Regions from separate parts of the Paenibacillus sp. FSL H7-0918 genome, predicted to be linked through region 1. Evidence: a T-box and tRNA genes for the amino acid it is inferred to sense, from the RefSeq annotation. Region 1 holds a T-box; the other holds one or more tRNA genes.
The links. A T-box is a leader RNA that pairs with one kind of tRNA and senses whether it is charged. The one in region 1 lies ahead of trpS (tryptophan--tRNA ligase), so its partner is inferred to be a tRNA-Trp.

Region 1 (3,383 bases):
TAAAAATTGTTTGCAGCTGGGACTATAGGCTATAAATTAGAAAAACCCCCCACAGCTTCTAGAAGAAGTGTGAGAGGTTTGAAAGCTAGTCGGCAATAGGCTTTTTAAGACCTCTGCCGGATAAAACACTTAAGATAACGATGTTACTGACGACCGGACAGTTGTTGTTCTGCCAGTTGTACTAGACGTTTAGTGATGTAACCTCCCAAAGAACCAGTTTCGCGGGAAGTGTAGTTCCCGTAATAACCGTCAGCTGGGATCGTTACTCCAAGCTCTTGTGCTGCTTCATATTTCAATTGTTGCAACGCTGCATTTGCTTGAGGAACTACAAGGTTATTGGAACGGCTGCTACGACCTTGACCTGCTTGACCCATGTGTGTCACCTCCTTCGCCCGTTGTGAAGATAGTATGAGCGCTAAGAGGCTAATTCATGCATGCTATCGAAAGGTTTTAAGGATGGTAATTATTAGTCGATTAAAAGTAAGGGTAGAAAGCCCAAATAACTAAGCTCGCACAAAAAATCGGCCTTCTCTTACGTAAACGCAAGGGAAGACCGATATAATGTATATCTGCTTTAATTCTCGGGATAGATCATTTCCAGCATAGTGGACAGCTCAAGACTTTGACCTGGTTCTACCTTCAGCAAGCCCGTGAAGGAAGGGTCATCGGAAACGTTAGGAGCATCCGGGAGCCAGGTGTAAGGTTCGATGCACAGAAATTGATCGAGCGGCCCTTTGGTATACAGGACCCAGTGACGGAAATGATTCTCGTCAGCTGTATAACGAAGACCATAACCATCATCGCGTAATAGCAAGGCTTCTACGGGCTGCTTGTCACCAATACGTAGAGCAGTATCAAAATTAGTTCCCTGGAGGTTGATTCCAGAGTTTAGTGAATCTAGATCACCAAGTGGAATTAGATTGCCGCTAGGGAGCAATTCATCGTTTAGTTCATAAATGCTGTTTACGGGCAGCTTGAGATTCCAGCGTTCAGGTTCTCCATCGATCATAAACCAGGTGTGATAGCCGATCCCAAAGGGAATACGATGATCGCCGAGATTTGTAACCTTTAAAGTCTGGCTGAGCCGGGCATCCTGAAGCCTGAATGTCATTTCGAATTTGAGTGGAATGGGAAATTGCTCCATCCAGTGCGGATCATCTTCAGTAAGGAATTCAGTAGTGACTGCACAACCGTCCTCGTCTTCTTCAATATCGCTGACACACCAGGATTGAGTCCGGTGTAGACCATGGATATGATTGTCACCAGCGGTATTCTGGTCAAATTGATAACTTGTACCCTCGAATTGAAATTTTCCTTTACGAATTCTTCCGGGTGGAATTAAGAGCGGGATGCCAAAATGGTAAGGTTTTTGCATAAAGAAAGCTTGATCGCTTTCATCAGGCCGCCGCAGAATTTCCCGTTGTTCTTTTACATCAAACAATGAAATCACGTTGTTTCCTAGTCGCGGCAAAAGCGTGACTTCCAGTTCGCGGCTGTGCAAAATATAAGTATCATAACCGCCCCACTGCCCTTTGGTCACCTGTTTCATGAGATATGCTCCTTTATCGTAACTGTAATCGAATAGAACATGGATAACCTTATCATAACAGATTTATGCGGAAGTGGTTAAGTGATTTGACAACTTCTCTTTATGGTTCTATGATGAAGGCATTAAATTATGATGAGAATGTGATGACGGGGACAAGTAGACAGGAAATGCACCTTCAGAAAGCCGGTGGTTGATGCGAACCGGTAGGACACTCCTGATGAATGGACCCCTGAGCGCCGCGCTTGAACGGGAGCAAGATGCCCTAGTAGACCGGCCGGATCTTCCCCGTTAACGGAAGACTAAGGCTGTTTCCCTTTGACTATACAAAGGTTAAGCAGCGAATAAGGGTGGCACCACGGTCTCACGTCCCTTGCGGATGAGGCTTTTTTTGCGTTCTCGGAAATCGGAAATTACATCTAACGGAGGTCTATATTATGTTGAAAAAAGTAATGTCAGGCATACAACCGAGCGGTTCTCTAACTTTGGGTAACTATATCGGAGCGCTGAAAAATTTTGTGAAGCTGCAAGACGATCATCAATGTTTCTTTATGGTTGTCGATATGCATGCGATCACCGTTGCTCAAGATCCTGCGGCACTGCGTGAGCAGTCTGAAGCTGTAGCTGCACTCTTTATCGCGGCAGGAATTGATCCTGTGCGTTCGAATGTATATATGCAGTCTCATGTGCCTCAGCATGCGGAATTGGGTTGGATCATGACTACGCTGACGGCAATGGGCGAGCTTGAGCGTATGACACAGTTCAAAGATAAATCATCAGGTAAGGATTCAGTTGGCGCGGGCCTATTCGTATATCCTTCTTTAATGGCAGCAGATATTCTTGTTTATAATGCGGATCTTGTGCCAGTAGGTGAAGATCAGAAGCAGCACTTGGAGTTGACCCGTGATTTAGCTGGCCGATTCAATAACCGTTTTGGCGAATTCTTTACGATTCCTGAACCGTATATCCCTGAAGTGGGCGCACGCATTATGTCTCTGGATGATGGCACTAAAAAAATGAGCAAGAGCAGCCCGAATGCAGGCAGCTATATTGCCCTGTTGGATTCACCGGATGTGATCCGTAAAAAAATCAGCCGCGCAACGACTGATTCTGGACGTGAAGTGATCTTTGATCCGGCTAACAAGCCAGAGATTAGTAACTTGATGAGTATTTACTCGGAATGTTCTGGGATGTCCCTCCAGCAAATTGCCGATCGTTATGAAGGACAAATGTATGGTGGCTTTAAGAAGGATCTTGGGGAAGTGGTTGTATCCACACTTGAGCCTTTGCAACAAAGATATCATGAAATTCGCAGTTCAGGTGCGATCACTGATATTCTTGCTGAAGGTGCTGAACGTGCACGTATTGTTGCAGCTGAGACGTTGAATGGCGTAAAAGAGCGGATGGGCTTTCTGCCAGCTCGTTAATCTTAGTCAGAGCTTAAGCTTTCCTGTTTGCGTCTAATTCTGGCTTTGAGGATAAATCCCCAGCCAATATTCATTACGCAAAGAAAACCAAGCAGAAGTGCCAGCCAGAAGCTATAGCTGATCGCGATTGAAGCGGCAGTGAGAATAAGAATAGAAGAACAAGCGAACCAAAGTGAGAGTCCTTTACCCATTAAGAGCCTTCCTTTCCGTGTCTGCTAAAATGAATCCCGGAGTATTATAAAATACTCCGGGATTTTTTGTGATTATAGAATAGATCTCTCAGTAAGTCTACAGTTTCATCGTAAAGAACCAGGGTCGATGGAAAATCGTTTGTCGAGCTTATCACTGCTAAGCCAGCCTACATAAGTATTTAAAGGTTTATATTGGTTATCCATAACTAATACAGCCAC
Region 2 (3,383 bases), 170 kb from region 1:
CACATGCTGTGACCAGAACCATCACCATTAATAACAACAAAGAAAGAACTTTTTTATTCATTACTCTATTCCACCCCTAATTTTAGTTGGTTAGTAATCCGCAGAATCCTATCTTCACCCATTGTATAATTCACGGTTCAAATGGAAATTCTCTTTTTTCCAAATAAAGTATCATTAAAAGTAATAAATTTAACGTTTAGGCTCAAAAATAGCAATAAAAATACCATTATTATTAATAATCCGCTTTATTTCCGAACGAGATGGCCAGTCAGGTTGCGAACTTTCGGATTTATTGATACGATCATAACAAATATTATTAAAAATAATTATATGATTTCGGTCATTGTTTTGTACGATTCGGCTAAAACATAAGTATTGGAGGATCATCATGGATCGTGTTCTATATATTGTAAGTGCCACACATGAGCTAAATACTTATATCCCTCCACACCAGCATGAATGCTACGAACTAGTCTATTATTTACAGGGGGTAGGGACAACCAATGTTGGCCCACGAAGTTACCATTTTCGCTCCTCTTCTTTCGCGCTTGTGCCACCCAATCATAAACATGACGAGCACCACCGTGAGGATGCAAATGTATTATTTGTAGGCTTCCACTCAGAACACCCTAATATGAGTAATCTGCTCGGCGTATATGAAGATGATAAAGATCAGACCGTTCTTCAAATCCTGCTGCGAATGAAAGCAGAGTTTACACGCAAGCAAGACGGATTCTCTGAGCTTCTAAACCTACAAATGAGCGAGATTACCGTCCATCTTATGAGGCTTCTTAGTGCCTCTGGATATCAATCCCCAACAGAAGATCGAGTACAATATGTCCTTAATTATATGAATGAGCATTATCGCCATAAATTGTCCGTCGAAACACTATCAGAAATGTCCGGATATAGTTACGATCGTTTTCGCCATCTATTTAAAGAACGTTTCGGGTCTTCACCCCTGCGGTATTTGCTGTTAAAACGCCTGGATTATGCAAAGTCTCTATTACGTCATACTCAGATGCAAATCTCTGAAGTATCTGCTGCTGCAGGTTTTGTGAACGATGCCCAATTCTGCAATATGTTCAAACGAGAAATAGGTCTTACCCCGCGAGCATTCCGCATTAATAATCAATCAGGTTAATCACTAATCAGATTAAAAAAAGCCGTTGAAATAGAGAAACTCTCTATTCAACGGCTTACTGCTGTAAACCCAAGGACATAAAGAAAAAAGGTTTGTAAGATTGCTTATAAAAGCATTCTTACAAACCTTTTTAAGATACCGGCGAGAGGACTCGAACCTCCACGGTTTCCCACTCGATTTTGAGTCGAGCGCGTCTGCCATTCCGCCACGCCGGCACATATGAACTAAATGGAGGCGCCACCCAGATTTGAACTGGGGATAAAGCTTTTGCAGAGCTTTGCCTTACCACTTGGCTATGGCGCCATGAAAACTTGGAGCGGACGACGGGAATCGAACCCGCGACCCTCGCCTTGGCAAGGCGATGCTCTACCGCTGAGCCACGTCCGCATAAAATGGCTGGGGATATAGGATTCGAACCTATGAGTGACGGAGTCAAAGTCCGTTGCCTTACCGCTTGGCTAATCCCCAATAACATTTTAAAGTAAAATGGGGCGACTGATGGGTCTCGAACCCACGAATGCCGGAACCACAATCCGGTGCGTTAACCCCTTCGCCACAGTCGCCATATTAAGTTGATATTGTTGCCATTATTCATTTTAAAGTAAATGGGGCGGCCGATGGGTCTCGAACCCACGAATGCCGGAACCACAATCCGGTGCGTTAACCCCTTCGCCACGGCCGCCATATTAAACTTTAGAAAGAACTTGGCAGGGGCAGCAGGAATTGAACCCACACCAACGGTTTTGGAGACCGTTGTTCTACCTTTAAACTATGCCCCTAAAAACTGGTGGAGGATGATGGATTCGAACCACCGAACACTCACGTGAGCAGATTTACAGTCTGATGCGTTTGGCCACTTCGCTAATCCTCCAAGGATGGTGCCGGCGAGAGGACTTGAACCCCCAACCTACTGATTACAAGTCAGTTGCTCTACCAATTGAGCTACACCGGCATGGCACTCATTCTTTTGTGATGATAAATGGTGGCTCGGGACGGAATCGAACCGCCGACACGAGGATTTTCAGTCCTCTGCTCTACCGACTGAGCTACCGAGCCATGATGAAAATGGCGGAACCGACGGGATTCGAACCCGCGATCTCCTGCGTGACAGGCAGGCATGTTAGGCCAACTACACCACGGTTCCAAAAGATATAATTGCTTAAGTTAATTGGTTGCGGGGGCAGGATTTGAACCTGCGGCCTTCGGGTTATGAGCCCGACGAGCTACCGGGCTGCTCCACCCCGCGTCAGTAAGAAAGTGTTATGGTGGAGGCTGAGGGGATCGAACCCCCGACCCTCTGCTTGTAAGGCAGATGCTCTCCCAGCTGAGCTAAGCCTCCATAAACAACAATTGTTATTGTACCAAAGTCCACTAGGATAAATCAAGTGAAAATTTGGTGACCCGTATGGGATTCGAACCCATGTTACCTCCGTGAAAGGGAGGTGTCTTAACCCCTTGACCAACGGGCCATACTAATTAAAAATTTGTGGCGGAGAGAGAGGGATTCGAACCCTCGAGACGCTTGTGGCGCCTACACGATTTCCAATCGTGCTCCTTCGGCCAAACTCGGACACCTCTCCATATGGCTCCCCGAACAGGACTCGAACCTGTGACAACTCGATTAACAGTCGAGTGCTCTACCAACTGAGCTATCAGGGAATATTCATACCAGGCTTGATGCCTGAAAACTGAATCCGAAACGAATCTGCATTCTAACTATAGGATAAGCCCTCGACCGATTAGTATTGGTCAGCTCCATGCATTACTGCACTTCCACCTCCAACCTATCTACCTCGTCGTCTTCAAGGGGTCTTACTAATTGGGAAATCTCATCTTGAGGGGGGCTTCACGCTTAGATGCTTTCAGCGCTTATCCCGTCCGTACGTAGCTACCCAGCCATGCTCCTGGCGGAACAACTGGTGCACCAGCGGTACGTCCATCCCGGTCCTCTCGTACTAAGGACAGCTCCTCTCAAATTTCCTGCGCCCACGACAGATAGGGACCGAACTGTCTCACGACGTTCTGAACCCAGCTCGCGTACCGCTTTAATGGGCGAACAGCCCAACCCTTGGGACCTACTTCAGCCCCAGGATGCGATGAGCCGACATCGAGGTGCCAAACCTCCCCGTCGATGTGGACTCTTGGGGGAGATAAGCCTGTTATCCCCAGGGTAGCTTTTATCCGTTGAGCGATGGCCCTTCCATGCGGTACCACCGGATCACTAAGTCCGACTTTCGTC

Region 2: it encodes a tRNA-Trp, which carries the amino acid that the T-box ahead of trpS (tryptophan--tRNA ligase) is inferred to sense. The anticodon was not compared.

The regions. Positions count from the first base shown of each region.
Region 1 is NZ_JBBOWJ010000001.1:2,024,987-2,028,369, reverse strand. Features, by position in the region: gene MHI15_RS09200 (alpha/beta-type small acid-soluble spore protein) at 144-374, opposite strand; gene MHI15_RS09195 (aldose 1-epimerase) at 575-1,549, opposite strand; T-box leader at 1,684-1,923, shown strand; gene trpS (tryptophan--tRNA ligase) at 1,987-2,973, shown strand; gene MHI15_RS09185 (hypothetical protein) at 2,976-3,164, opposite strand; gene MHI15_RS09180 (metal-dependent hydrolase) at 3,270-3,383, opposite strand, start outside.
Region 2 is NZ_JBBOWJ010000001.1:2,191,070-2,194,452, forward strand. Features, by position in the region: gene MHI15_RS09810 (BMP family ABC transporter substrate-binding protein) at 1-61, opposite strand, end outside; gene MHI15_RS09815 (AraC family transcriptional regulator) at 389-1,144, shown strand; tRNA gene MHI15_RS09820 (tRNA-Leu) at 1,281-1,359, opposite strand; tRNA gene MHI15_RS09825 (tRNA-Cys) at 1,374-1,447, opposite strand; tRNA gene MHI15_RS09830 (tRNA-Gly) at 1,457-1,531, opposite strand; tRNA gene MHI15_RS09835 (tRNA-Gln) at 1,538-1,612, opposite strand; tRNA gene MHI15_RS09840 (tRNA-His) at 1,632-1,707, opposite strand; tRNA gene MHI15_RS09845 (tRNA-His) at 1,751-1,826, opposite strand; tRNA gene MHI15_RS09850 (tRNA-Trp) at 1,850-1,923, opposite strand; tRNA gene MHI15_RS09855 (tRNA-Tyr) at 1,930-2,015, opposite strand; tRNA gene MHI15_RS09860 (tRNA-Thr) at 2,021-2,096, opposite strand; tRNA gene MHI15_RS09865 (tRNA-Phe) at 2,125-2,200, opposite strand; tRNA gene MHI15_RS09870 (tRNA-Asp) at 2,211-2,288, opposite strand; tRNA gene MHI15_RS09875 (tRNA-Met) at 2,314-2,390, opposite strand; tRNA gene MHI15_RS09880 (tRNA-Val) at 2,408-2,483, opposite strand; tRNA gene MHI15_RS09885 (tRNA-Glu) at 2,539-2,613, opposite strand; tRNA gene MHI15_RS09890 (tRNA-Ser) at 2,632-2,724, opposite strand; tRNA gene MHI15_RS09895 (tRNA-Asn) at 2,728-2,803, opposite strand; rRNA gene MHI15_RS09900 (23S ribosomal RNA) at 2,864-3,383, opposite strand, start outside.